Linked DNA regions of Variovorax paradoxus. The protein of the gene in region 1 interacts with the protein of each later gene in a pairwise test. Links are inferred from orthologs where the notes say so. Each region holds a gene or a part of one and is shown on either strand. Other genes may lie near its edges.

Evidence for each region.
Region 2: the proteins of cysE (region 1) and cysK interact in binary tests that used the Escherichia coli proteins (3 or more experiments, as listed by UniProt). The link is inferred for Variovorax paradoxus from one-to-one orthologs.

The regions. Positions count from the first base shown.
Region 1 is NZ_JAUSXL010000002.1:3,813,761-3,828,200, reverse strand. What follows is about bases 5,023-7,891. They hold cysE (serine O-acetyltransferase), read right to left. Parts: upstream 6,908-7,891; coding sequence 6,137-6,907; downstream 5,023-6,136. Other genes in these bases: QFZ47_RS21660 (inositol monophosphatase family protein), read left to right, coding at 7,836-7,891; QFZ47_RS21665 (RNA methyltransferase), read right to left, coding at 6,984-7,715; cadR (Cd(II)/Pb(II)-responsive transcriptional regulator), read left to right, coding at 5,454-5,927; QFZ47_RS21680 (heavy metal translocating P-type ATPase), read right to left, coding at 5,023-5,381. Also shown: QFZ47_RS21695 (heavy metal response regulator transcription factor), read left to right, coding at 1-414; QFZ47_RS21690 (heavy metal sensor histidine kinase), read left to right, coding at 411-1,742; QFZ47_RS21685 (cation:proton antiporter), read right to left, coding at 1,747-3,021; more of QFZ47_RS21680, read right to left, coding at 3,102-5,022; more of QFZ47_RS21660, read left to right, coding at 7,892-8,897; QFZ47_RS21655 (FUSC family protein), read left to right, coding at 8,897-11,137; QFZ47_RS21650 (mechanosensitive ion channel family protein), read left to right, coding at 11,137-12,231; QFZ47_RS21645 (DUF418 domain-containing protein), read right to left, coding at 12,207-13,469; QFZ47_RS21640 (LysR substrate-binding domain-containing protein), read right to left, coding at 13,466-14,440.
Region 2 is NZ_JAUSXL010000002.1:1,083,022-1,097,457, forward strand. The notes cover bases 1-2,865. They hold cysK (cysteine synthase A), read left to right. Parts: upstream 1-905; coding sequence 906-1,826; downstream 1,827-2,865. Other genes in these bases: QFZ47_RS08860 (hypothetical protein), read left to right, coding at 1-415; QFZ47_RS08875 (NAD(P)/FAD-dependent oxidoreductase), read left to right, coding at 1,899-2,865. In the rest of the region: more of QFZ47_RS08875, read left to right, coding at 2,866-3,551; QFZ47_RS08880 (flavin reductase family protein), read left to right, coding at 3,569-4,192; QFZ47_RS08885 (ProQ/FINO family protein), read left to right, coding at 4,248-5,057; protease HtpX, read right to left, coding at 5,157-6,032; QFZ47_RS08895 (DUF3025 domain-containing protein), read right to left, coding at 6,184-6,924; QFZ47_RS08900 (NYN domain-containing protein), read right to left, coding at 6,921-7,751; pyrC (dihydroorotase), read right to left, coding at 7,748-8,779; QFZ47_RS08910 (ABC transporter substrate-binding protein), read left to right, coding at 8,878-10,536; QFZ47_RS08915 (ABC transporter permease), read left to right, coding at 10,536-11,489; QFZ47_RS08920 (ABC transporter permease), read left to right, coding at 11,495-12,403; QFZ47_RS08925 (ABC transporter ATP-binding protein), read left to right, coding at 12,780-13,817; QFZ47_RS08930 (ABC transporter ATP-binding protein), read left to right, coding at 13,870-14,436.

The DNA.
Region 1 (14,440 bases):
GGCCTGCAGCAAGGCGCCGACGACTACCTGGTCAAGCCCTTCTCCTTTTCCGAACTGCTGGCGCGTGTGCAGGCGCTGCTGCGCCGCGGCAAGCCGCAGGAGTCCACCATGCTCCGGCTGGCCGACCTGGAGCTCGACCTGGCCAGCCGCAAGTGCTTTCGCGACCGCAAGCGCCTGGACCTCACGGCCAAGGAGTTCACGTTGCTGGTGGTGCTGCTGCGCCGCCGCGGGCAGATACTTTCGCGCAGCACGCTCGCCGAGCAGGTGTGGGAGATGAACTTCGACAGCGACACCAACGTGGTCGAGGTGGCCATCCGCAGGCTGCGCAGCAAGATCGACGATCCATTCGACGTCAAGCTGCTGCACACGGTGCGCGGCATGGGCTACGTGCTCGAGGATCGTTCCTGGTCGTGAGCCCGACACGGCCGCATTCGATACGCAACCGGCTCACCTCCTGGTTCGCCGCGCAGGCCTTCTTCTGCCTCAGCGTGGCCTGCCTCGCGGTGTACCTGGTCACGGCATGGAGCTTCGGCGAGAAGCAGGACGGCGAACTCGACAACAAGGCGCAGCTGGTGCGGCACCTGCTGGAGGAAGGCGAGAAGGACGGCGATCTTTCCTTCCTGCGCCACAAGCTAGAAGACTTCTTCTCGCTGCAGGACGACGTGAGCCTGTCGATCGCGCGGCAGTCCGACGGCAGCGTTTTCTTTCGCTCGGCACCGGCCGCGGGCGGGCGCTGGGTCCAGCGCGACTTCGTGCACACGTGGGGCCGGGCAGGCGGCGGCACGCCGCTTTCGATCCGCATCGGCATCGACGTGGCAAGGGATGTGGTGCTGCTGCGCCGCCTTGCATGGACACTGCTGGCGGCCACCGTGCTGGGCACGCTGCTGGTGTCGCTGACCGGCGCGCAGCTGGTGCGGCGCGGGCTGCGGCCGCTGCAGGCACTGGCCGAGCGCACCGCCGCACTGACGCCGGACCACATCAACCAGCCCATCGACGCATCGGCGTTCGCGCGCGAACTGCATCCGTGGATCACGCAGTTCAATGCCCTGCTGCTGCGCGTGCAGAAGGCCTATGTGCAACTCGAATCGTTCAATGCCGACGTCGCGCACGAGCTGCGCACGCCGCTCGCCAACCTGATCGGCTCCACCGAACTTGCGCTGTCGCGCCCGCGGCCGAACGAAGAGCTGCAAGCCGTTCTGGCCTCCAACCTCGAAGAGGTCGGCAGGCTCTCTGGCATCGTCACCGACATGCTCTTTCTGTCGCAGGCCGAGCGCGGCGCACCGCTGCGCGTGAAGGCCGGTACCAGCCTGGCGGCGCAGGCGCGCGATGTGGTCGACTTTCACGACGCCATGCTCGAGGAAGCCGGGCTCGCGGCCACGCTCACCGGCGACGCCGTGGCCGATGTCGATGCTTCGCTTGTGCGGCGCGCGCTTTCCAACCTGCTGGGCAATGCCATCCGCTTCGCAGCGCCGGCATCCCGCATCGGCATAGAGATTTGCACGGGCCCGAACGAAGCCACGCTCACTGTCGTGAACCGCGGCGAACCGATCGCGGCCGAGACGCTGCCGCGCCTGTTCGAGCGTTTCTATCGCGCCGACGCCGCAAGGGACAGGTCGGCGCGCCACCACGGCCTGGGGCTCTCGATCGTCGAGGCCATTGCGCGCATGCATGGCGGCCGCGTGTTCGCCTCCAGCGCAGATGGCGAGACCCGCATCGGGTTCGCAGTGCCGCTCGCGCGCTGAGGTCCTACGGCTTGGCGCGCGCCTGCGCTTCGGCTTCGGCCTTCTCGGCTGCGGTGGAAACCTTTGCGCGCCCCATCACCAGGTTGATCAGCGGCCCCGTCATCGCGGTGGTGGCGAGCGCCATCACCAGCAGCATGGTGAACAGTTCGGGGCCGATCAGCCCGACGTCAAGCCCGATCTTGATCACGATCAGCTCCATGAGCCCGCGCGCATTCATCAGCGAACCGGTGGCCAGGCTGTCGCGCCAGCCGTAGCCGGCGATGCGTGCGCCGGCCGCGCCGCCGGCGATCTTGCCGACGGTGGCAACGCCCACGATCAGCAGCATCGCGCCCAGGCTCGCACTGGAGAAGGCATTCGCCGTGGTGCCCAGTCCGGCCAGCGCAAAGAACAGCGGCATCAGCACGACGATGGAGATCGGCTCGATGCGTTCGCTCAGCGAGCGCAGCAGCCGGTCGTCGCGCGGCAGGCAGGCGCCGAACAGGAAAGCGCCGAACACCGCGTGCAGGTGCAGCCATTCGGTCAACAGCGCGGTGACCAGCAGGCCGATCATGAGCGAGGCCATCACCGTGGTCGAAGGTTCGCCGTCGGGCGCCTTCACGCGCAGCAGCCAGGCAAAGGCCGGCTTCAGGCCGAAAAACAGCACCGCGAGCATCACGACCACGCCAACCGTGATCTTTATGAGGCCCGCGTAGCCCTCGCCCGCGCCCACCAGGGCCACCACGAAGGCCAGCAGGATCCAGGCGAACACGTCGACCACCGCGGCGGCGCTGAGCGAGAGCTGGCCGAAGGAGGTGCGCGTCATGCCGCGGTCCTTGAGGATGCGCGCCATGACCGGAAAGGCCGTGATGGAGAGCGCCGCCGCCATGAACAGCGCAAAGGGCCAGAAAGCGACGCCGGCCGGCGCCAGCGTGGGATACAGCGCCGGCGAGATCGCGAGGCCCAGCGCCAGCGGCACGACCACGCTGAGCACGCCTACCGCGCCGGCGGCCTTCAGCTGCGACCGCATGTTCCGCGAAGCCCGCAGTTCCAGGCCGACAACGAACATGAACAGCACCAGCCCCACCGTCGACAGCGACGAAAGGCCCTGCAGCTGGTCCCTGGAGAACAGCTGCGCGTGCAGCGACGGAAAGAGCGCGCCCATGACCGCCGGCCCGAGCATGAGCCCCGCGGCCATTTCGCCCACCACGCTGGGCTGGCCCACATGGCGAAGCACCCAGCCGCAGAGACGCGCGGTGGTGAGGATGACGACGAGCTGCAGCAGCAGTGAGGTGACGGACATGGACGAGACGGCGGTGACGGGTATCGCTCGATCTTAGTTTGCCCCGCCCGCGTCGAACCAGCGGGCGGCCCATTGATTCCTCAGCCGGCCTTCGGCGTGCGCATCAGCCGCAGCCCGTTGGCCACCACCAGCAGGCTCGCACCCATGTCGGCAAACACGGCCATCCACATGGTGGCGCTGCCGAACACCGCGAGCACGAAGAACACCGCCTTGATGCCGAGCGCCAGCGTGATGTTCTGCCACAGCACCGCGTGCGCGCGGCGCGACAGGCGGATGGTTTCGGGCAGGCGCCGCAGGTCGTCGTTCATGATGACCACGTCGGCCGCTTCCATGGCCGTGTCGGTGCCGGCGCCGCCCATCGCAAAGCCGATGTCGGCCTGCGCGAGCGCCGGCGCATCGTTGATGCCGTCGCCCGCCATGCCGGCCATGCCATGGCGCTGTTGCAGCGCCTTGATGGCAGCCAGCTTCTCCTCGGGCAGCAGGTTGCCGCGCACGTCGTCGATGCCCGCGTGCATGCCGATCGCCCGGGCCGTGGCGGCGTTGTCGCCGGTCAGCATCACGGGCGTGACGCCCAGCGCGCGCAGCTCGGCCATGGCCGCCTGCGACGAAGGCTTGATGGTGTCGGCCACCGCGAACAGCGCCAGCACGGACCGGCCGGAAGCCAGCAGCGTGACGGTGCGCCCGGCCTCTTCATGCTGCTTCAGCTGGGCTTCGAGCGCCGGACTGCAGAGGCCCTGCTCTTCGATCAGGCGGTGGTTACCAAGCACATAGCTGCGGCCTTCGTGCGTGGCCTGCACGCCGCGTCCGGGCAAGGCCCTGAAGTTGTCGACCGGCTGGGGCTGGCGCTTCAGGCCATCGGCAATGGCCTTCGACACGGGGTGGTCCGACCGGCCCGCAATGCTCGCTGCAATGGCAAAGACCGCATTCTCATCCGCCGCGCGGTCGAGCAGGCTCGATGCGACCAGCTTCGGCTTGCCTTCGGTGATGGTGCCGGTCTTGTCGAGCGCCACGGCCTTGAGCTTGCGCGCCTCTTCGAGGTAGGTGCCGCCCTTGATCAGGATGCCGCGCCGCGCGGCCGAGGCCAGCGCGCTCACCACCGTGACCGGCGTCGAGATGACGAGCGCGCACGGGCAGGCAATGACCAGCAGCACCAGCGCCTTGTAGAGGGCCTCGATCCATCCCCAGCCCATGAGCCAGGGCGTGAGCAGCGCCACGGCAATGGCCAGCACGAAGACCGCGGGCGTGTAGACGGCTGCGAACCGGTCGACGAAGCGCTGCGTGGGCGCGCGCGTGCCCTGCGCTTCTTCGACCGCATGAATGATGCGGGCGAGCGTGGTGTTGGCCGCCACGGCGGTGACGCGGAATTCGAGCGCAGCCGTCTGGTTGATGGTGCCCGCGAACACCGGGTCCCCGACCGATTTGTCGACCGGGATGCTCTCGCCCGTGACCGGTGCCTGGTCGATGGCGCTCGCCCCTTCGGTCACCACGCCGTCCAATGGCACGCGCTCGCCGGGCCGGATGCGCACGACGGCATCGAGTGCCACCGCATCGGCCTTGGCCGTCTTCCAGGTGCCGTCGGGCTGCCTGACCTCCGCCAGTTCGGGCGCCAGCGCCAGCAGGCCCTGGATGGCGTTGCGGGCGCGATCGACGGCGCGCGCCTCGATCAGCTCGGCAATCGCATAGAGCGCCATCACCATCGCGGCCTCGGGCCAGTGCCCGATCAGGAAGGCACCCGTGACCGCCACGGCCATCAGGGCGTTGATGTTGAGGCGCCCGCGCAGCAGCGCGGCAAAACCCTTCTTGTAGGTGTCGAGCCCGGCCAATGCGATGGCCGCAAGCGCGAGCCCCATTTCCGCCGCCATGGACCCGGCGCCGTCAGACGCGAGGAAGGAGACCGCCTCGGCCGCGATGGCCAGCACCAGCGCGGCCATGAGGCGCGCGAAGCCGGTGCTCATGCCCGCGATGCTCCCGGGAGCGGCCGCAGCCTGCGCGCCGGCAGCCGGGCTGCTTGCCGAATCGTTCAGCGCTTCGGGCTTGAAGCCGGCCTTGCGGATGGCATCGAGCGCGCCGGACAAGGCGCCTTCATCGGCCGTGATGGCCATCGTTCGTTCGCCGAGGCGAAAGCGCAGTCCCCGCACACCCGCGACCGGTTCGAGCGCGCGCCGGATCTCGGACTCTTCGACCGCGCAATCCATCGTCGGAATGCGGAACAGCAAGGCGCCCTTTGGGATGTCGGCAGTGTGGATGGAGGCCGCCGGCGATCCGCAGGCCGGGCTGCCGCAGCAGCTTGTTTCGGCCGCGGCTTGCGCATGCGGATGAAGGTGCGGCGCCACCGGTTTCAGGACATTCTGGTTCGTCATGAAGCCATTGGAAACCCTGAAGCAGGTGTAGAGTCAAACGCTGTAATTCCTCCACTTCAGCCCTGCCGCATCATGAAAATCGGAGAACTGGCCAAGGTCGCGAACACGCCGGTCGAAACCATCCGGTACTACGAGCGCGAGCAGCTGCTGCCCGAGCCGGCGCGCACCGAAGGCAACTACCGCATCTACGACGACGAGCATGCGCAGCGCCTGGGCTTCATCCGCCGCTGCCGCTCGCTGGACATGACGCTCGACGAAATCCGCAGCCTGCTCAGGTTCCGCGATGCGCCCGGAGAAGACTGCGGCGAGGTCAACCAGCTGCTGGACGACCACATCGGCCACGTGGCCGCGCGCATCCGCGAACTCAAGACACTGGAAAAGCAGCTGAAGGCGCTGCGCCAGCAATGCTGCGGGCCCGAATCAGCGCAGAACTGCGGCATCCTGCAGGAGCTCGACACGGCCGCACTCGCGACCGAACCCTTCGGGCAACACGCGGGGCATGTGCATGGGTCGCTGCACAACACGTCTGCGAAGCGTTCTACCTGAGGGTGAGTTATTCAGGGCGCGCTCCCGCCGACGGGAGCGTTGTTCAGAGCGGTTGTTGATCGCAAGATCAATGGCAGCGTGCCCAGGTGCACAGGGCATCGGGTGCTCCCCGCAGCGAAATCAAGGGGGAGGCCGAAGGCCGGAGGACATTCGCGGAGGGGAGTACCCGGTGGCCTGTGCACGCACCCTGAACAAGAGCACCCTGAACGTCACTTGCCGATCAGCTGCGTCAGCTTCTCCGCCTCGAAGCTCTCGTCGCGCGCCGCGTCGCAGGGCACGCAGTCCTTGGTGCCCGGTTGCGACGACAGCTTCTCGATGGCCTGCCACAGCAGCGCGATCTGATGCTCCTGGCTCGCGGCGTTGTCGACCAGGCCGCGCATCGCCTGGCTCAGCGGGTCGTCGTCCTGCGTGATGCCGTAGGCGGAGAACTTCTGCGGCGCGGCCACATCGGCGCTCTCGCCCGCCTTCGACGGGATGATGCGCGCGGGAATGCCCACCGCGGTCGCTCCTGCCGGCACCGGCTTGATGACCACCGCGTTGCTGCCGATCTTGGCGCCGTCGCCCACGAGAAATCCGCCCAGCACCTTGGCCCCCGCGCTCACCACCACATTGCGCCCCAGCGTCGGATGCCGCTTGGTGCCCTTGTAGAGCGAGGTGCCGCCCAGCGTCACGCCCTGGTAGATGGTGCAGCCGTCGCCGATCTCGGCGGTCTCGCCCACCACCACGCCCATGGCATGGTCGAAGAACACCCGCTCGCCGATCTTGGCGGCCGGGTGGATCTCGATGCCCGTGAGCCCGCGCGCCACGTGCGCGATGAAGCGGGCCGGCCACTTGAAGCCGTGCGTCCAACAGGCGTGCGCCCAGCGGTGCAGCACCACGGCATGGAAGCCGGGGTAGACCGTGATCACTTCCCAGGCGCTACGCGCGGCCGGGTCGCGTTCGAGGATGCACCGGATGTCGGCGCGCAGTCGAGGGAACATCGCTGCCTTTTGTCGTTATATCGTTATAGGAAGGGCAGTCTAAAGCCCGGCTTCTTCGCGTACGAACGTTGGGGTTTTAGTGGCTCTTGGGCGCCCGGGCCGCATCGGCCATCGCCTTGGCGATGCCGCGCAGGATGTGGATTTCTTCCGGCGTGGGCTGGGCGCGGTTGAACAGCTGCTGCAGCCGCGGCATCAGCTTCTTGGGTGCCGCCGGGTCGAGAAAGCCGATCTCCACCAGCGAACGCTCCCAGTGGTCGAGCATGCCGGCCACCGCCTTGGCATCGGCCGCCTCGATGGGCGCCGTGGCGTCGCGCACCTCGTAGCCGCCCAGCGCAAGCCGCCATTCGTAGGCCACCACCTGAATGGCGGCCCCGAGGTTGAGCGAGCCGAACTTCGGATCGGTCGGAATGCTCAGCGCCACGTTGCAGCGGTAGACGTCTTCGTTGCGCATGCCGAAGCGTTCGGAGCCGAACAGGAAGGCCACGTGCTGGTCGCCCTGCTTTGCGAGCGGCTCCAGGTGCTCGCGCGGGGTGCGCGTGGGCGGGCCGAAGTCGCGCGGGATCATGGCGGTGGCGCACAGATGCGTCACGCCGTCGAGCGCCTCGTCGAGCGTTTCGACGATGCGGGCGTTGGTCAGCACGTCGAGGGCGCCGCTCGCGCGCTGGATGGTTTCCTCGCGCCGCAGCACGTTGGCCCAGCGCGGCGCGACCAGTACCAGGTCGTCGAAACCCATGGTTTTCATGGCGCGGGCGGCGGCGCCCACATTGCCGGCGTGGCTGGTCTGGATCAGGATGAAACGGGTGCGCATGGCGGGTTGGGAGACACAAACGGGCGGAGCCGGTAAAATGCCTGATTCTCGCCGCCCGCATCGCCGGACCGCAGGGTCGCCTTCAGGGGACCTACCCCACCGTTCTTCTCACAATCCAGAATGTCGTCCCCCAACCTGCATCCCATGCTCAATGTGGCCGTCAAGGCCGCACGCGCCGCCGGCGCCATCATCAACCGCGCCGCCCTCGACGTCGAGGCCGTGCGCATCTCGCAAAAGCAGGTCAACGACTTCGTCACCGAAGTCGACCACGCCAGCGAGCAGGTCATCATCGAAACGCTGCTTGGCGCGTATCCGGGGCACGGCATCCTGGCCGAGGAATCGGGCACCGAGCACGGCGCCAAGGATTCGGACTACGTCTGGATCATCGATCCGCTCGACGGCACCACCAACTTCATCCATGGGTTCCCGGTCTACTGCGTGTCCATCGCGCTGTCGGTGCGCGGCAAGATCGAGCAGGCGGTCATCTACGACCCGAGCCGCAACGACCTGTTCACAGCCACCAAGGGCCGCGGCGCCTACATGAACGAGCGCCGCATCCGCGTGTCCAAGCGGGTCAAGCTCAGCGAGTGCCTGGTGTCCACGGGCTTTCCGTTCCGCAGCGGCGACAACTTCAAGCAGTACCTGGCCATCATGGCCGACATGATGCCCCGCATGGCGGGCCTGCGCCGCCCCGGCGCCGCGGCGCTCGACCTGGCCTATGTGGCGGCCGGCTTCACCGACGGCTTCTTCGAGACCGGATTGAATCCTTGGGACGTGGCCGCGGGTTCGCTGCTGGTCACCGAGGCCGGCGGCCTGATCGGCAACTTCACGGGCGAGCCCGACTTCCTGGAACAGCGCGAATGCCTGGCCGGCGCACCGCGCATCTACGGCCAGCTGGTGCCGCTGCTCGCCAAATACTCCAAGTTCGCGGGCATCGACGACAAGATGCGCGCCAGCGACCGCGTGCGCGCCGTGTCGGCCGCCGCGCGGCCCGGTGCCGACGAATCGGTGGACCTGTACGCCCGCAGCACCGTCACCGACCTGACGGCTGCGCCGCTCGACGGCGAGGCGCCCGCTCCCGCGGCTGCACCGGCAGCCCCCGTGCAGCGCAAGCTCACGCGCATCCGCCGCGACGCGCCCGCCAGCGGCGGCTCCTCCGAAGGCGACGCTTCCGCCAAGTGATGCAGGGGCCAGGTGCCGCCCTCCGGTTCCGTGCTGCGCTGCGCATTGCGCTGAGCCAGTACGTCGCCAGCGGCCTCACCGTCGCTCTCGGCCTGCTCGTCATCTCGGCCGGCGCGCACCTGTGGCTCGGCGCCATCGCGGCATCGGCAGCCGCGGTGGGCGTGATCGTCACGGCCCCGCCCGACCTGCCCGGCCCGCGCCGCGGCAAGTTCTTCCAGATGCTGCCGGCCCCGCTGATCGGGCTGCCGCTGTTCTTCTTCGTGCAGTTGCTGCACACCGCGCCGATCCGCCTGGGCCTGGTGCTGGTGCCCGCCACCTTCGTCGCCTTTTTGGCCATGGCCTGGGGCAAGCGGGGCATTCCCATTGCCATCGCGGTGATGTTCTCGATGATTTTCTCGATGGCCACGCCCGCGCCGAGCGGCATGGCCGAGGCGCTCGAGCGTACCTGGCACTTCGGGCTTGGCGCCGGGCTCTACGTGATCTGGGCCACGCTCGCCAACCATGCGCTGAATTGGCGCTTTCGCGTGCAGTCGGTCTCGGACGTGCTGTATTCGCTGGCCGCGCTGATGCGCACCGAGGCCAGCCAGTTCACGCCGCGCGACGACACCAGCGACATCCGCGAAACCCCCGCGCCTTTGCTGGGCCGGCTGCTGCGCGAACAGGCCGCGCTGGCCGACCAGCTGCAGGCCACGCGCGACATCGTGCTCGAATCGCCGCGCACGCCGCGCCGGCAGCGGCTGGCCGCCATGCTGGTGATCGTGCTCGAAATGCGCGACCAGCTGCTCGCAAGCGAGCTCGACCTGGACGCGCTCAAGAGCCATCCCGCGCATGCCGAGGCATTGATCGAAATGCGCCGCGTGCTCGAAGAACTGGCCGACGACACCACCGCGCTCGGCGACGCGCTGCTGATGGGCCGCCAGCCCGAGGCGGTGGCCGACCGGCGGCCGCGGCTCGCGTCGATTCATCTGTCGGGCGAAGACCATATAGCGAGCCACGGCCTGCCGGGCCCGAATGCCGCCATGCTCGCACGCGGCCTGGCCAGCCGCATCGGCCACATCAACGACGAGGTGCTGCGCCTGTCGGCCATGGCGCGCGGCGATGCCGAGCCCAATCTTGCGGTGGTGCGCGCCAACTGGCAGATGTTCGTGAGCCCGACCGACTGGTCGCTGCTGCCCTTCCTCACGCTGTGGCGCTGGGACGCGCCGCCCTTGCGCCACGCCATTCGCGCGGCGCTGGCCATTGCGGCCGGCTACACCATTGCGGTGTCGCTGCCCTGGGGCTCGCACGACTACTGGATCCTGCTGACCATCGTGGTGGTGCTGCGCGGGAGCCTTTCGCAGACGCTCGAGCGGCGCAACAGCCGCGTCGCCGGCACGCTGTTGGGCAGCGTGCTCGCGGTGGGCCTGCTCTCGGCGCATCCTTCGCCGCTCATGCTGCTGATCATCCTCACGGTGGCGCAGGCCATCGCGCACAGCTTCGCGGTGCGGCGCTACCTGATCACCGCCGTGGCGGCCACCGTGCTCGGCCTGGTGCAGGCGCACATGCTCAACGTGGGCGCCGCGCCCCTCTTCGCGCTGTTCGAGCGCATCGCCGACACGCTGATCGGCGCCGCGCTGGCCTGGGGCTTCTGCTACGTGCTGCCCTCCTGGGAGCGCGGGCAGATTCCGGCGCTGGTGGCGCGCACGCTCACCGCGCAGGCCCGCCATGCACGCCTGGCGCTCGGCCTGGGCCAGCTGCAGGCCGTCGACAGCAGTCCCGAGCTCGAATGGCGGCTCGCGCGCCGCGAGGCCTACGACAGCCTCTCGGCCCTGGTGCAGGCCACGCAGCGCTCGCTGTCGGAGCCGCGCGCGGTGCAGCCGCCGCTGGAGCCGCTCGAACACCTGCAGGCGCACAGCTACCAGCTGCTGGCGCAGCTCAGCGCCGTCAAATCGATGCTCGTACTGCGGCGCGACCGGCTCACGGCCGCCGAGATCGAAGGCCCGCTCGCGCGCACCGCGCAGCGCATCGAGGCCGCCATCGGCAGCGCACCGACCACCGGCCCGTCGCTGCCCGAAAGCCCCGGTTCCACCACCGTGGGGGGCCCGATTCCCCTGCCCGACCCGTTCGACAACGACATCAGCCCCTGGCTGCTGCGCCGGCTCGACCTGGCCACGGCACTTTCGACGCAGCTGCGCGACGACGCGGCGCGCATTCTTCAACATCTGAACGAGACAACAGAAGCAACGCCCACCACTGCCTGATGAACCAAGAGCTCCTTGCCCACCCCTGGTTCGGTACCTGGCTCGCAGCCCTGATCGCCGTTCCGCTCGCGCTGCTGATCCACCGCATCGGCGGCGTCGTGCTGAAACGGATCACCCGTCCCGCGCCTGCATTGCACGCGATGGTGCTCAACTGCAACGCACCGGCGCGGCTCGTGCTGCCGCTGGTGGCGCTGCTGCTCATCTTCCAGGCCGCGCCCGAGGATCTGCGCTTCCTCGGCAGCGTGCGGCATTTCAACGGCCTGCTGCTGATCGCCGCGACCACCTGGCTCGCGGTGCGGGCCATCAGCGGCTTTGCCGACGGCGTGCTCGCGCAGCATCCGTCCGACGTTGCCGACAACCTGCAGGCGCGCCGCGTGCTCACGCAGACGCGCGTGCTCGCGCGCACGGCCATGTCGGTGGTGCTGGTGGCCGGCGGCGCGATGATGCTCATGACCTTTCCGGGTGCGCGCCAGGTCGGCGCCAGCCTGCTGGCCTCCGCGGGCGTGATCGGCATCGTGGCCGGCCTGGCGGCCAAGCCGGTGTTCAGCAACCTGATCGCCGGGCTGCAGATTGCGCTGGCGCAGCCGATCCGCATCGACGACGTGCTGGTGGTCGAGGGCGAATGGGGCCGCGTCGAGGAGATCACGGGCACCTTCGTGGTGTTGAAGATCTGGGACGACCGGCGCCTGATCCTGCCGCTCAGCTACTTCATCGAGAAGCCGTTCCAGAACTGGACGCGCCACTCATCGCAACTGCTCGGCTCGGTCTTCGTCCATGCCGACTACGGCATGCCAATGGGGCCGCTGCGCGAAGAGGTCGAACGCATCGTGAAGGCGGCCCCCGAGTGGGACGGCCGCTTCTTCAACCTTCAGGTGACCGATGCCACCGAGCGAACCATGCAGGTTCGCGTGCTCTGCACCGCGGCCACGTCGAGCCTTGCGTTCGACCTGCGCTGCAAGGTGCGCGAAGGGCTCATCGGCTTCATGCGGCGGGAGTATCCGCAGTTCCTGCCGAGGATGCGCATCGAGAGCGAGGGCATGCAGGCTGCCCGCGCGGAAGGCCCGATGGTTCAGGAAGCCGCGCCACCGCACTGATCCGCGGGGCGGCGGCGCAGCGGCGGACGCTGGAGCTTGGTGAAGGCGCGCAGCAGCCACTCCGCCGGACCGTAGGCAAAGCGGCGCATCCACCACCGGCTCAGTACCACGTTGCCCGCGAAGATCGCGAACGCAACCGCAAATGTGGCTAGCGGCCCGATCATTCCGATCCACCGCAGCCTATAAGCGAGAAAGATCCACGCGCAGGCCAGCGATTGCAGCAGGTAGTTCGACAGTGCCATGCGGCCCGCCGGCGCCAGCAGCTGCACCAGCACGCGGCCCCGCGCGCTCTGGAACACGAGCAGCATGCCGGCCGCGTAGGCGGCAGACAAGAACGGCGCCGTCAGCAGGGTGATCGCAAGGCCCTGGATATCGCGCACCGCGTCGTTCAGCCGAAGGGTTGGAAGGGCATCGGCCAGCGCCCCGGGCAAGCCGATGGCGAGGCCCCACAGGAGCACCCGCCGCAACAGGGTGCGATGCACCTCGACATGCGCGAGGAGCCCGCGCCTGCCGGCAATGAACCCCGCAAAGAACATGGCCAGCGCCTCCGGCGCCTGCACCAGCCCGGTGATCCACCAGGTCTGTGAGATGTCGCGCAAGTGCTGCACGACCACCATGGCGGGCGTGGCGCGGTAGGCGGCCAGCGCCGCGGCGGCCTCGGCGTATGCCGCCTGCGTTGCCATCAGCATGTCCGCATGCGTGTACATCTGGCCGACGGCAGCCCACAGCAGCGAAGTGAGCAGCACCAGCGCGATCGCCGCACACGCCATGAACACGTCCCCGCGCCGCCGCAGCACGAGCAGCACCGCGCCCAGCACCGCATAGGTGGTGAGGATGTCGCCGTAGTAGAGCAGCGCGGCATGCACCACGCCGATGACCCACAGTCCCACGAGCCGCCGTGCCATGCGCGGCGCAAAGGCATTGCCCTCGCGCTCGGCCGCCCGCATCTGCAGCGTGAAGCTGTAGCCGAACAGGAACGAGAACAGCAGGTAGAACTTGTTCTCGAACACGAAGGCCCGGACGAACGAGGCACAGCGGTCGGCCAGCGAGACGCCCATTGGATCGGGAATGCCGATGCCGTAGTAAGTCGACGCGAAGCTCGCGATATTGACCACCAGGATGCCCAGCAGCGCGAAGCCGCGCAGCGCATCGACCATCTGCTGGCGTTCGTTCGAGGCGCCGTCCGGGTTCTGCGCGGAAGGGTTGGGGGGCGCCATGTCTTTTGGAGTACTGGTCATGCGGTATTCCCGAGTCTGGCACCGGCCAGGCCCCCGCGCGCCGTGGCCGCGACGATCCCGCGGATCACCTCGACCAGCAACCGCACGCCCTCGCCCACCTCGCCTGCCTCGCCGCCGCGGCGCACCGTGAAGCCCACCGGCCCTTCGGTGCTCGAAGTGTCGATGGCCAGGCGCTTCAACATGCCCTGTGCAATGAAGCCCTCCACAGCCCCCTGCGGCGCAAACCAGACCGCATCGGAGCGCTGCAGCAGCCCGACCACGAAGCTCGTGTCCGTTGCCTCGACCAGGCGGTTGGGCAGCGCCATGCCCCGCGCGATCAGGAAGGCATCGGCCGTGTGGCGGATCAGGGTGCCCGACACGGGCAGCACCAGCGGATGGGCGGCCAAAGCATCGAGCGTGGGCCTGCGGCGCGCGGCGAGCGGATGGCCGGGACGCACAACCAGCAGCAGCGGCTCGCTGTAGAGCTGCTCGAACGCCAGGTCGGCCATGGCCGAGGCCTGCGCCAGGCGGCCGAGCACGAGGTCGATCTCGCCCTGGCGCAGCTGCGTCATCAGCTGCGCATTGGTGCCGCTCACCACCCGCACGCGCAGCGCCGGGTGCAATGCGTTCAGCCGCGCGACGGCCTCGGGCAGCAGGTTGGCCGCCATGTTGGGCAAGGCGCCCACGGCCACGCGCAGCTGGTCGGCTTCAGGCTGGTCCATCGCCAGGCCCATGCCTTCGCGCAGTCCGCGCAGCGCGGAGACGGCATGGCGCACCAGCACCTCTGCCGCCGGCGTGAGCTCGACGCCACGGCGGCGGCGCAGCAGCAACTGGCGCCCGACGATCTCTTCCAGCTCGGCAATGGTCTTGGACACCGCGGGCTGGGTGAGCGACAGGGCCTTGCCCGCGCGCACGAGGTTGCGCTCTTGCGCCACCATCACGAGGCATTGCAGATGGCGCAGCTTGAGGCGCGCAAAGTTCATGGCTGACAT
Region 2 (14,436 bases), 2.7 Mb from region 1 along the record:
CAGCGGGCTCGCGCCGATCACCGAGGAGCAGGTGGAGCGCATCCGCGAGGCCATCGTCACCAAGCCGCCTTCGCCGGCCGTGGCCAAGGTGGTGCGAAGCGCCGCGCCCACCATCGAATCCTTCGTGCGCACCGAAGCCTGCATCACCGCGCGCAACGGCGCCGTGCTCAACCCATTCGCGGCGCCGGGGCGGCTGTTCGACGGCACCGGCTTCCAGGGCGGGCCGATGGCGGAGATGCAGTACCACGACAAGACCGCCTGCGTGACCGTCAAGCGCATCCAGAACTGGAAGATGGTCTCGCCGAAGCTGCTGCGCTTCGACGTGGTGTACGTGGGCGACGACGGCGAGGAACGCTCGGTCCGGCGGCATGAACTGATGCGCCAGCCCAGGGGCGGCTGGCTCTTCACGCGCTGAGCCCGCTGGCGGCCCGCGGCCGCCAGGGAAAGAAAAAAGTGTGAAGCCCGCCGATAAGCCGGATTCTGTGCGTTGGAGTTGCCCCCAACGTGACCGCCATTACTCTGGGCCGCTTGTCGCCAAACGGCTCGATGCCACCTACCCGCCAGCTCAGCGGAACCACCTCGATACTGGCCTACTTGGTGTTGCTGCGCGCAGAGATTGCCCGTTTCACCCGAACTCAATCGGCTCGTCTCTGTTGCTCTGATCCTCACCTCACGGTGGAGAGTCGTTAACTCCTGCGCTGTCCTGTGCAGTCCGGACGTTCCTCCAGTGCGGTCTTTCGACGCGGCGCCTTGCGGCGTCGCCCCTTGCGGGCTTGCACCAGCGGCGGTCTGGCGTGCTTCACGCAGGGGATTATCGCTCGATACCCTCGCGAGCGCCGGCCGTCCGCTCCACAATGGCGCTTCGACCGACCCGCCCTGCCCCGATAAAAGCCCAAGGAGATCCCATGAAGGCCCAGAACATCCTCCAGACCATCGGCAACACGCCGCACATCCGCATCAACCGCCTGTTCGGCAATGCGAAGCAGCAGGTGTGGATCAAGTCCGAGCGCGCGAACCCCGGCGGCTCCATCAAGGACCGCATCGCGCTGTCGATGGTGGAAGACGCCGAGAAATCCGGCGCGCTGAAGCCCGGCGGCACCATCGTCGAGCCCACCTCGGGCAACACCGGCATCGGCCTGGCGATGGTCGCGGCCGTCAAGGGCTACAAACTGATCCTCGTGATGCCCGACAGCATGTCGGTGGAGCGCCGCCGCCTCATGCTGGCCTACGGCGCCACCTTCGACCTGACGCCGCGCGCGGGCGGCATGAAGGCCTCCATTGCGCGCGCCGAGGAAATCGTGGCCGGCACGCCGGGCGCGTGGATGCCGCAGCAGTTCAACAACCCCGCCAACATCGACGTGCACATGCGCACCACGGCCGAGGAAATCGCGGCCGACTTTCCCGAAGGCATCGACGTGCTGATCACCGGCGTGGGCACCGGCGGCCACATCACGGGCGTGGCGCGGGTGCTCAAGAAGAAATGGCCGAAGCTGCAGGTGTTCGCGGTGGAGCCGGTGGCCTCGCCCGTCATCTCCGGCGGCCAGCCCTCGCCGCACCCGATCCAGGGCATTGGGGCGGGCTTCATCCCGAAGAACCTCGACACCTCGCTGCTGGACGGCGTGCTGCAGGTCGACGCCGAACCGGCGCGCGAGATGGCCCGCCGCTGCGCGGTCGAGGAAGGCATGCTCGTGGGCATTTCCTCCGGCGCCACGCTCGCGGCCATCGCGCAGAAGCTGCCCACGCTGGCGGCCGATGCGGTGGTGCTGGGGTTCAACTACGACACCGGCGAGCGCTACCTCTCGGTTGAAGGCTTCCTCCCGAACTGACAGCTATCTCTTTCATAGCGCCCTGGGCGCGTAAAATCTGCGGTCTGCTTGATAACCACAAGCCACACCGACATGCTGAGAATTTCCGAAATCAAACTGCCGCTCGACCACGACGACGCGGCGCTCCCCCAAGCCATTGCCACCGCCCTCGACACGCCGGTTTCCAGCGTGCGCGAGTTCAAGGTGTTCAAGCGCAGCTTCGACGCGCGCAAGCCGCAGCTGCTGCAGGTCTACATCGTCGACGTGCAACTGGCCGACGCCGGGCTCGAAGCCGCCCTGCTCGCCAGGCATGCCGGCCATCCGCACATGCAGCTCGCGCCCGACATGCGCTACACGCCGCCCGCGCATGCGCCCGAAGGCGCGCCCCGGCCGGTGGTGATCGGCTTCGGCCCCTGCGGCATCTTCGCGGCGCTGATGCTCGCGAAGATGGGCTTCAGGCCCATCGTGCTCGAACGCGGCAAGACCGTGCGCCAGCGTACGCGCGACACCTGGGGCCTGTGGCGCAAGAGCGTGCTCAACCCCGAGTCGAATGTGCAGTTCGGCGAAGGCGGCGCCGGCACGTTTTCGGACGGCAAGCTCTACAGCCAGATCAAGGACCCGCGCTTCCTCGGCCGCAAGGTGATGGAAGAGTTCGTGAAGGCCGGGGCGCCGCCTGAAATCCTCTACGTCGCGCATCCGCACATCGGCACCTTCAAGCTGGTGAAAGTGGTGGAGAACATCCGCGAGCAGATCGTCGCGCTGGGCGGCGAGATCCGCTTCGAGCAGCGCGTGACCGATGTGCAGATCGAAGACGGCCCCCACGGCAAACATCTTCGCGGCCTCACCGTGCTCGACCAGGCCACCGGCACGAGCAGCGAACTGCGCGCCGACCACGTGGTGATGGCGCTCGGCCACAGCTCGCGCGACACCTTCACGATGCTGCACGCGCGCGGCGTGCACATCGAGGCCAAGCCTTTTTCCATCGGCTTTCGCGTGGAGCATCCGCAGGGCCTGATCGACCGCGCGCGCTGGGGCCGCCATGCGGGCCATCCGCTGCTCGGCGCGGCCGACTACAAGCTGGTGCACCACGCGAGCAACGGCCGCTCGGTCTACAGCTTCTGCATGTGCCCGGGCGGCACCGTGGTCGCGGCCACCAGCGAGCCGGGCCGCGTGGTCACCAACGGCATGAGCCAGTATTCGCGCAACGAGCGCAACGCCAACGCGGGCATCGTGGTGGGCATCGATCCGCGCGACTTTCCCGGATGGACGCCCGAGACGCCGGGCGATGCGCTCGCTGGCATTGCGCTGCAGCGCGAGCTCGAATCCAACGCCTTCGTGCTCGGCGGCGGCGACTACCGCGCGCCGGGCCAGCTGGTGGGCGACTTCATCGCGGGCAAGCCCTCGACCGCGCTCGGCAGCGTGGTGCCGTCGTACAAGCCCGGCGTCACGCCGACCGACCTGCACCAGGCGCTGCCGGCCTACGCCATCGAGGCGATGCGCGAAGCCTTTCCCGCCTTCGGTCGCAAGATCAAGGACTTCGACCTGCACGATGCGGTGCTCACGGGCGTGGAAACGCGCACCTCCTCGCCGATCCGCATCACGCGCGGCGATGACTTCCAGAGCCTCAACGTGCGCGGCCTCTACCCCGCCGGCGAAGGCGCGAGCTATGCGGGCGGCATCCTGTCGGCCGGCGTCGACGGCATCAAGGTGGCCGAAGCGGTGGCGCGCAGCGTCACCGGGACATAAACAAGGAGCCACGACCCGTGCCGAACGACGATTTCCACTTCTACGAGCCCGCCAAGGGCCACGGCCTGCCGCACGATCCGTTCAATGCGATGGTCGGTCCGCGGCCGATCGGATGGATTTCGTCGCAGGACGAGAACGGCGCGCTCAACCTTGCGCCCTACAGCTTCTTCAACGCCTTCAACTACACGCCGCCCATCGTGGGCTTTGCGAGCATCGGCGCCAAGGACAGCCTGCACAACATCCGCCAGACGCGCGAGTTCGGCTGGAACCTGGCCACCCGGCCGCTGGCCGAGCAGATGAACCGGTCGTGCGCGGCCGTGCCGCCCGAGGTGAACGAGTTCGAGCTTGCCGGCCTCACGCCCGCGGCGTCGCGCCACATCGCGGTGCCGCGCGTGGCCGAGAGCCCGGTGTCCTTCGAATGCCGGCTCACGCAGCTGCTGCAGCTCGAAGGCGTGGACGGCGTGCCGGTACCCACCTGGCTGATCCTCGGCGAAGTGGTGGGCGTGCACATCGCGCGGCACCTGCTGAAGAACGGCATCTACGACACCGCCGCGGCGCAGCCCATCCTGCGCGGCGGCGGCCCGGCCGACTATTTCGAGATCAGCCCCGACAATCTGTTCAAGATGTTCCGCCCGCGCTGAACGCGCGGAATCTTTTTTTCCCGCCGCTGCCAGCCAACCTGACAAGAACCGACCGATGACCGACACCGCCACGCCCCAAGAAGAAATCCAGGAAGTCCAGCCGGCGGAAGCCGAGGGCGCCGCCCCGCAGCAGCAGCAGCCGAACGCCGATGGGCGACCGCCCCGGTCGCCGCGCGCGCCGCGCCAGCCACGGCAGCAGCAGCAAAAGCAGCAGAAGCCGAAGCAGGCGGCGCAGCAGCAACAGCCGCAGCGCGCGCGCAAGGTGCACCCCGCGCTGGAAAAACTGTTCGAGCTGTATCCGAACATGTTCGGCGCGCGCTTTCTGCCGCTGAAGCTCGGCGTGTTCCAGGACCTGCTCGAAAAGCACCCGGACGATTTCAAGAAGGACGACCTGAAGGTCGCCCTGGGCCTGCACGCACGCTCCACGCGCTACCTCGAAGCAGTGGCGGCGGGCCTTGCGCGCCACGATCTCGACGGCAACGTGGTCGAGCCGGTTGCGCCCGAGCATGTGCACCACGCCATCCTCGAGCTGCACCGCCGCCGCGCCCAGCGCAGCGGCGAAGACCTGCGCCCGCAGCTGGTGGCGCGCATCGCCCGCGCCGTCGAAGCCTCGGGCCTCGACCGCGAGGCCTATGCGGTGCTGGTGCGCTCGCGCGACGAAGAAACCAACGCCGTGCTCGACGAGGCGCTGGCCGAACTGGCCCGGCAGGCCGCCAAGCGCGAAGCGCTGCTGCGCGCCTTCGAGGCCAGCGGCCGCAGCAGCGAGCACGAGTTCGCCGAGATGTACGGCATGGATGCCGACGAAGTGGGCCGCACGCTCGCACGCGCACGGGCCGACCGGCAGCCGGCGCCTCCGGCGGCCTGATCGCCCGGCCGTCGCGCCCGCGCCCGCGCCGGCCCAAAGAAAAAGCCGCCACGGCGAACCGTGGCGGCTTTTTTTGCCGTTGCAGCGCGGATCGATCGATCAGCCGCGTGCGTTCTGCAGCGCCGCAATGCGCTCTTCGATCGGCGGGTGCGTGGCAAAGAGCTTGCCGATGCTGCCCGTGATGCCCATGGCTTCCACCGCCTTGGGCAACTCGCCGGCCGGCAGGCCGCCGAGGCGGGCCAGCGCGTTCATCATCGGCTGCTTCTGGCCCATGAGCGCGGCCGCGCCGGCATCGGCGCGGAATTCGCGCTGGCGCGAGAACCACGCCACCACGATGGCGGCGGCAAAGCCCAGCACGATGTCCAGCACGATGGTGCTCACGTAGTAGCCGATGCCCGGGCCCGACGAACGGTCGTCGCCGCGGCGCAGGAAGCTGTCGACCGCATAGCCGATCACGCGCGACAGGAACACGACGAAGGTGTTCATCACGCCCTGGATCAGCGTCATGGTGACCATGTCGCCGTTGGCGATGTGTGCCACCTCGTGGCCGATGACGGCCTCGACTTCTTCGCGCGTCATGCCCTGCAGCAGGCCGGTGGACACCGCCACCAGCGACGAGTTCTTGAAGGCGCCGGTCGCGAAGGCATTGGGCTCGCCCTCGAAGATGCCGACCTCGGGCATGCCGATGCCGGCCTTGTCGGCGAACTTGCGCACGGTGCCGACGATCCAGGCCTCATCGGGCGACTGGGGGTTGTCGATCATGTGCAGCTTGGTCGTCCACTTGGCCATGGGCTTGCTGATCAAGAGCGAAATGATCGCGCCGCCGAAACCCATGATGAGCGCGAAGCCGAGCAGTGCCGTGAGGTTCAGCCCGTTGGCCGTCAGGAAGCGGTTGACGCCGAGCAGGCTGGCGACGATGCCGAGCACTGCAACGACCATCACATTGGTCAAAACGAACAGAAGGATACGTTTCAAGTTGAATTCTCCGTGGGGAATGCTGCCGCATAGATGAGGACCGGATGGCCCCCTTCAAGCCGTGCAGAAAATGGTGCTCTTCCTGTGTCGTTCGGGTTCTGGAGGAGCCGCACCGCGGCTCGCGGGTAGAGCGATGATAGGAGCAAAAGTTCTACGGGCCGGGCCTGAAGACCTTGGAATCGTCGTAGAAATTCGCCGCCGCGTTGCCGGCCCACCAGCCCGGCACGCCGAGCACCGGCAGCGGAACAAAGGGTTTTTGCGCCAGGTATTCCGGCACGAGGCTGCGCGCCAGCGCCCGGTCGTCGAACGCCGCCGATCCACCGGCAGCCGGCGGCGGAAGCAGCAGCACATGCGCGGTGAGCGCCTTGCGCGGGGTCGCGAGTTTCTTGAGCAGCGCATGGCCGAACACCCACAGGCGCGCCTCGGGCCACAACGTGCGCTGCGCCACGAAAAGGGTGTGCCAGTCGCGCGCGGCCAGCGCCCGCCACAGCGGCTCAGGCGCGTCGAGCACGGCGCCGTTCTCGTCGAACAGCGTGAGCGCGTCGCGCAGCGGGCCGCGCGTGGCGCCGACGCCCGCGCGGGCGATCTCGGCGGCCTGCAGTTCGTTGAGGCGGCGCTTGGCCTCCGGAAAAGCGAGCCAGACGAGGCCGTTGAAGAAGTCGTGCAGGTTGTCGCGCGTCGGCACGGTGCCGGTCTGGAAGATGTGGGCCTCATAGGCCTGTCCCGCGGGCAGCTCCGACTGGGGCACAAAGGCGGGCCTGAAACCTGGCGCCGCTTCCTGCTGCAGCGCGGCTGCGACCGAGGTGTGGAGCGCCGCCTGCGCCGCCGCCTGGCCGATGGCGCGATAAGGCGCGAACCAGGGCTGCGCCCAGTCGATCGCCGCCAGGCTCAAGGCGCGGCGGCTCCGGTCCAGCGGATGCGGTCGGGGTGCTGCAGCACGGCGAACTCCGCCGGGAGCTTGTCGAACAGCTTGAGCGAACTGCCGTGCTTGCCGAGCAGCCCGGCCGCGCGCAGGGCCTGGGCCACGTCGTTGAGCGGCACGTCGGCACCGCTGCGCAGCGCAGGCGCCGCCCGCAGGATGAACTCGGCGGCCTCGGAAGGCGGCTGCGCCTGTGGCGGCTTCGCTGCCTTGGCGGTCTTTCGGGCCGGGGCCCTGGCGGGCGTCTTGGCAGCGGTCTTGCGGGCCGGGGTGGCCGCGCTCTCGTCGGTCTTCTGCGTCTTGGCCGGCGCACGCTTCGCGGCCACCTTGGCCGCGGCCTTCCTTGCCGGCGCGGTGCGGGGCGCGATCGGCGCGCCGTGATGCTGCAGGTCGGTGAACTCGTCGTAGACCGCCACGGTCTCTTCGCCGGTCTTGCCCTGCTGGCCCAGGCCGCAGACGCGGCAGCCCTTTTCGCGCAGGCGGATCACGAGCGGCGCAAAGTCGGAATCGGAAGACACCAGCACCACCACGTCGGGGCGCTCGGCAATCACGAGGTCGAGCGCATCGACCGCCAGCGCGATGTCGGTGCTGTTCTTGCCGGCCGAGAGATTGACCATCGGCCGCACCGACAGCCGCTTGAAAAGCGCCTGCTGCTTGAGCGCCGTTTCGGCGTTGCAGTAGGCGCGGCGCACATGGACCGCGCCGTGCTCGGCCAGGGTCCGCTGCACGGCCTGCTCGATCACGTCGGCCGAGACGTTGTCGGCATCGATCAGCAGCATCACACGCGGGGTGGGTGTCATGCGAGTCTCCAGGCGATGGTTTCACCACCGCGCAACGGCTTGAGCGTGGCGTCGCCGTAGGGCACGGTCTCGGGCAGGGTCCAGCTTTCGCGCTTCAGCGTGATAGTGCCGCTGTTGCGCGGCAGGCCGTAGAAGTCGGGGCCGTGGAAGCTCGCAAAGCCTTCGAGCTTGTCGAGCGCGTCCACGTTGTCGAAGGCCTCGGCATAGAGCTCGATGGCGGTCAGCGCGGTGTAGCAGCCGGCGCAGCCGAGCGCATGCTCCTTCAGGTGGGCCGGGTGCGGCGCGCTGTCGGTGCCCAGGAAGAAGCGGTCGCTGCCGCTGGTGGCCGCCTGGACCAGCGCCACGCGGTGCGTCTCGCGCTTGAGCACGGGCAGGCAGTAGTAGTGCGGGCGGATGCCGCCGGTGAAGATGGCGTTGCGGTTGTAGAGCAGGTGGTGCGCGGTGATGGTGGCTGCGGTGAAGCGGCCGGCATCGCGCACGTAGTGGGCGCCCTCCTGGGTGGTGAGGTGCTCGAACACCACCTTGAGCTCGGGGAAATCGCGGCGCAGCGGAATCATCACGCGATCGATGAAGACAGCCTCGCGGTCGAACAGGTCGACGGCCGGGTCGGTGACCTCGCCATGCACCAGCAGCAGCAGGCCGTGCTTCTGCATGGCTTCGAGCGTCTTGTAGGTGTGGCGGATGTCGGTCACGCCGGCATCGCTGTTGGTGGTGGCACCGGCCGGGTAGAGCTTGAGCGCGCGCACGCCGGCAGCGGCGGCCAGCGCGACTTCCTCGGGCGGGAGCCTGTCGGTCAGGTAGAGCGACATCACGGGCTCGAAGGCCGTCTCCTGCGGCACCGCCGCGCGGATGCGGTCGCGGTAGGCCATGGCCTGCGCCGCGGTGGTCACGGGCGGGCGCAGGTTGGGCATGACCAGCGCGCGGCCGAACTGGCGCGCGCTGTGGGGCACGACGGCTTCGAGGGCGGCGCCATCGCGCACGTGCAGGTGCCAGTCGTCGGGGCGGGTGATCGTGAGGGTGTCTGTCATGGCATGGGAATTGTCGCATCGCTGCTTTGGGCGCTGGTTGGCACATGTCGTGCTTGAGCGTTTCTTTCGCTCTTTTGCCATCTACACCGGAGTTCCATGTGAAGCGTGCTGCCCCTGCCCTGTCCCTGAAACCCCTGGCCGCCTGCGCGGCGCTCGCCGCCCTGGCCTTCGCGACGCCGGCCCTGGCCCAGGAGAAGACGCTGCGCATCGCCATGACCGCGGCCGACATTCCGCGCACGCTGGGCCAGCCCGACCAGGGCTTCGAGGGCAACCGCTTCACCGGCATCCCGATCTACGACTCGCTCACGCAATGGGACCTCTCCAAGGCCGATGCGCCGAGCGTGCTGATTGCCGGCCTCGCCACCTCGTGGGCGGTGGATGCCAAGGACAAGACGAAGTGGGTCTTCAAGCTGCGCCCCGGCGTCAAGTTCCACGACGGCTCGGCCTTCAATGCCGATGCCGTCATCTGGAACGTGCAGAAGGTGCTCGACAAGGACGCCCCGCAGTTCGACCCGAGCCAGGTCGGCGTGACCGCCTCGCGCATGCCCACGCTGCGCACCGCGCGCAAGATCGACGACCTGACAGTCGAGCTCAGCACCAGCGAGCCCGACGCCTTCCTGCCGATCAATCTGACCAATCTGTTCATGGCCTCGCCCGCGCAGTGGCAGAAGAAGTTCGACGCCGCGGCCGGCGCCACGCCCGCCGACAAGTCCAAGGCCGCCTGGACCGCCTTCGCGGCCGACCCCGCGGGCTCGGGCCCGTTCAAGGTCACGCGCTTCGTGGCGCGCGAGCGCCTGGAGCTGGCCGCCAACAAGGCCTACTGGGACGCGAAGCGCGTGCCGAAGATCGACAAGGTCGTGATGCTGCCGATGCCCGAGGCCAACGCGCGCACCGCCGCGCTGCTGGGCGGCCAGGTCGACTGGATCGAGGCCCCCGCGCCCGACGCCATGCCGCAAATCACGCAGCGCGGCTTCAAGATCTATTCCAACGCGCAGCCGCATGTGTGGCCGTGGCAGCTGTCGTTCGCCGAAGGCTCGCCCTGGCTCGACAAGCGCGTGCGCCAGGCCGCCAACCTGTGCATCGACCGCGGCGGCATGAAGCAGCTGCTCGGCGGCATGATGGCCGAGCCCAAGGGCACGGTGCCGCCCGGCCATCCGTGGTGGGGCAACCCCAAGTTCGACATCAGGTACGACGTGAAGGCCGCGCAGGCGCTGATGACGCAGGCCGGCTACTCGGCCGCCAAGCCGATCAAGGTGAAGGTGCAGATCTCGGCCTCGGGCTCGGGCCAGATGCAGCCGCTGCCGATGAACGAGTTCGCGCAGCAGTCGCTCAAGCAGTGCTTCTTCGACGTCGAGTTCGACGTGATCGAATGGAACACCCTCTTCACCAACTGGCGCAAGGGCGTGAAGGACCCGTCGGCCAACGGCGCCAACGCAACCAACGTGAGCTTCGCGGCGATGGACCCCTTCTTCGCGATGGTGCGCTTCGTGAGCACCAAGACCTTCCCGCCCGTGTCCAACAACTGGGGCTACTACGGCAACGCCGAGGTCGACAAGCTGGTGGCCGATGCGCGCACCAGCTTCGACGACAAGGCGCGCGACGCCGCGCTCGCCAGGCTGCATGCGCACATCGTGGACGACGCGCCGTTCGTGTGGATCGCGCACGACGTGGGTCCGCGCGCGCTGTCGGCCAAGGTCAAGAACGTGGTGCAGCCGAAAAGCTGGTTCATCGACATCGCAACCATGACGATGGACTGATGCTCGCCTATCTGCTGCGCCGCGTGGTCTACGCCGTGCCGATCATGATCGGCGTGGCGCTCGTGTGCTTCCTGCTCGTGCACATCGCGCCCGGCGATCCGCTGGTGTCGATCCTGCCGCCCGACGCCTCGGCCGACCTGCAGGCACAGCTGCGGGAGCTCTACGGCTTCAACCGCTCGCTGCCCGAGCAGTTCGCGATGTGGGTCTGGCGCGCGCTGCATGGCGACCTGGGCGTTTCGATCGCGAGCAACCGCGCGGTCGCAGGCGAGGTGCTCACGGCTGTGGGCAACACGCTGCGGCTCGCTGTGGTGGCGACCTTTATCGGCTTCGTGCTGGGCTGCCTGTTCGGCTTCGTGGCGGGCTACTTCCGCAATTCGTGGCTCGACCGCTTCGCCTCGATGCTGTCGGTGCTGGGCGTGAGCGTGCCGCACTACTGGCTGGGCATGGTGATGGTGATCGTGTTCTCGTCGCAGCTCATGTGGCTGCCGGCCACCGGCGCGGGCCCGGGCGGCTCGAGCGACTGGGACTGGGACTGGGAGCACCTGCAGTTCCTGATCCTGCCGGCCCTCACGATGTCGGTGATCCCGATGGGCATCATCGCGCGCACCGTGCGTGCGTTGGTGGCCGACATCCTCGACCAGGAATTCATCGTCGGGCTGCGCGCCAAGGGCCTCACGCATGTCGGCGTGTTCCGCCACATGGTGAAGAACGCGGCGCCTACGGCACTCGCGGTGATGGGCCTGCAGCTGGGCTACCTGCTCGGCGGCTCGATCCTGATCGAGACGGTGTTCTCGTGGCCCGGCACCGGCTTTCTGCTGAACTCCGCGATCTTCCAGCGCGACCTGCCGCTGCTGCAGGGGACGATCCTGGTGCTGGCGCTGTTCTTCGTGTTGCTCAACCTGCTGGTCGATGTGCTGCAGACGCTGCTCGACCCGCGGATCGCGCGGGCCTGACGACCATGAGCGCACTGCCCATCTCCTCTGCTGCCGGCGCTGCCGACCTGAAGCCGCTGCTGCCGATGCAGCGCTCGCGCGGCTACTGGACCTCGGCGCTGCTGCGCTTCACGCGCGATCCGGTCGCGATGGGTGCCGCATTCGTGGTGCTGCTGCTGATCGGCCTCGCCGTGTTCGGCCCCTGGCTCGCGCCGGCCGATCCTTATGCCTCCTCGATGCTCAAGCGGCTCAAGCCGATCGGCACCGCAGGCCTGCCGCTGGGCAGCGACGAGCTGGGCCGCGACATGCTGTCGCGCCTGATCGTCGGCGCGCGGCTGTCGCTGTTCATCGGCATCACGCCGGTGGTCTGCGCCTTCGTGCTCGGCACGGTGATCGGCATCGTCGCGGGCTACGCGGGCGGCTTCACCAACACGCTGATCATGCGCACCATCGACGTGTTCTACGCGTTTCCGTCGGTGCTGTTGGCGATCGCGCTGTCGGGCACGCTCGGCGCGGGCGTGGTCAATTCGCTGATCTCGCTGACCATCGTGTTCATTCCGCAGATCGCGCGCGTGGCCGAGAGCGTGACCACGCAGGTGCGCACGCGCGACTACGTGGAGGCGGCGCGCGCCTCGGGCGCGAACCCGTTCACGATCGTGCGGGTGCATGTGCTGGGCAATGTGCTCGGTCCGATCTTCGTCTACGCCACGAGCCTGATCGCGGTGTCGATGATCCTGGCCTCGGGCCTCTCGTTCCTGGGCCTGGGCGTGAAGCCACCGGAGCCGGAGTGGGGCCTGATGCTCAACACGCTGCGCACAGCGATCTATGTGCAGCCGTGGGTGGCTGCGTTGCCGGGGGCGATGATCTTCATTACGTCGATCTCTTTCAATCTTCTGTCCGATGGGTTGCGGTCGGCGATGGACAACAAGGGATAGGGATGGCGTCTCTTTTTGTTCGCCGCGTTGTGTTTGAGGCTTTTCGTTCGGGGCGCGCTCCCGCCGACGGGGTACCTTGCTCCGCGAATGTCCTCCGGCCTCCGGCCTCCCCCTTGATTTCGCTGCGCAAGGCACCCCATCGACGGGAGCGTTATGCGCAGCGGTCGTTGATCAGCCGTTTACCAGCAGCGTGCCCAGGTGCACAGGGCATCGGGTGCTCCCCGCAGCGAAATCAAGGAGGAGGCCGCAGGCCGGGGGACATTCGCGGAGGGGAGTACCCGGTGGCCTGTGCACGCGCCCTGAAAAAAAAGCGCCCCGAACAAAAGCGCCAAGAACATCAGCGCCAAGAACAAAAGCAACAAAGGAGCATGACCCCATGGACGCAATGAAAGACATCGGCGGCCCCGCACAACCGCTTCTCACCATCACAGGACTCGTCAAGCACTTCCCGCTCAAGAAGGACCCTCTGGGCCGCGGCGGCGGCGTGGTGCGCGCGGTCGACGGGGTCGATTTCGAAGTGCTCAAGGGCGAGACGCTCGGCGTGGTCGGCGAATCGGGCTGCGGCAAGTCGACCACCGCGCGGCTGCTGATGCAGCTGATCGCACCAACCCGGGGCGAAGTGATTTTCGACGGCCGCGAGGTCGGCGGGCGCGAGCTGCCGCTCAAAGAATTTCGGCGCCAGGTGCAGATGGTGTTCCAGGACAGCTACGCCTCGCTGAATCCGCGCCTGACCATCGAGGACTCCGTCGCCTTCGGCCCGCAGGTGCACGGCGTCGGCCGGCGCGAGGCCGTGGCGCGTGCGCGCGACCTGCTCGCGCGCGTCGGGCTCGAACCGCAGCGCTTTGCCGAACGCTATCCGCACGAACTGTCGGGCGGACAGCGCCAGCGCGTCAACATCGCGCGCGCGCTCGCATTGCAGCCACGCATGGTGATCCTCGACGAGGCCGTGTCGGCGCTCGACAAGTCGGTGGAGGCGCAGGTCATCAACCTGCTGCTCGATCTCAAGGCCGAGTTCGGCCTGACCTATCTCTTCATCAGCCACGACCTCAACGTGGTGCGCTACATGAGCGACCGCGTGATGGTCATGTACCTGGGCCAGGTGGCCGAGATCGGGCCGGCCGACGCGCTCTACGATGCGCCCGCGCATCCCTACACGCGCGCGCTGCTCTCGTCGATGCCCTCGATGGACCCCGACCACCGCACCGAGGAAGCGCCGCTCGCGGGCGACCCGCCGAACCCGATCAACCCGCCCACGGGCTGCCGCTTCCATCCGCGCTGCGCGCTGGCCGCGCCGGTCTGCAGCCAGGTCGCGCCCGAGCCCATCGCCACCGGCGAGCGGCATGCGGCAAGCTGCCTGGTCCACGAGCCCGGCAGCGGACATCCGATGGCCGTGCCGCTGGCCAGGGCGGCATGAACGCATGATGACCACGACGACGATGAACAACCCACCCCCTTCTTCCGAGCCGATGGTCCGCCTGCGCGACCTCAGCGTCAGCTTCAGCGGCGGCCGCAAGCCCGTGCATGCGGTCAGCGGCGTGAGCCTGGAGGTGCAGCGCGGCGAGGTGGTGGCGCTGATCGGCGAATCGGGCTCCGGCAAGAGCGTGACCATGCGCACGCTGCTGCGCCTGCATCCCGAACGCCGAACGCGCATCGGCGGGCAGGTGCAGGTGGCGGGGCGCGACGTGCTCGCGATGCCCGCGCGCGAACTCGACGACTTCCGCGGCAAGGTCGCCTCGATGATTTTCCAGGAGCCGCTGCTCGCGCTCGATCCGGTGTATTCGGTGGGCGCGCAGATCGTCGAGTCGATCCGCCGCCACGAGTCGATGAGCAAGGCCGAGGCGCAGCAGCGTGCGCTCGCGCTGTTCGAGCGCGTGCGCATCCCGAGCCCCGAGCGGCGCCTTTCGGCCTACCCTCACGAGATGTCGGGCGGCATGCGCCAGCGCGCGATGATCGCGCTCGCACTCGCCTGCAAGCCGCAGCTGCTGCTGGCCGACGAGCCGACCACCGCGCTCGACGCCACGGTGCAGATCCAG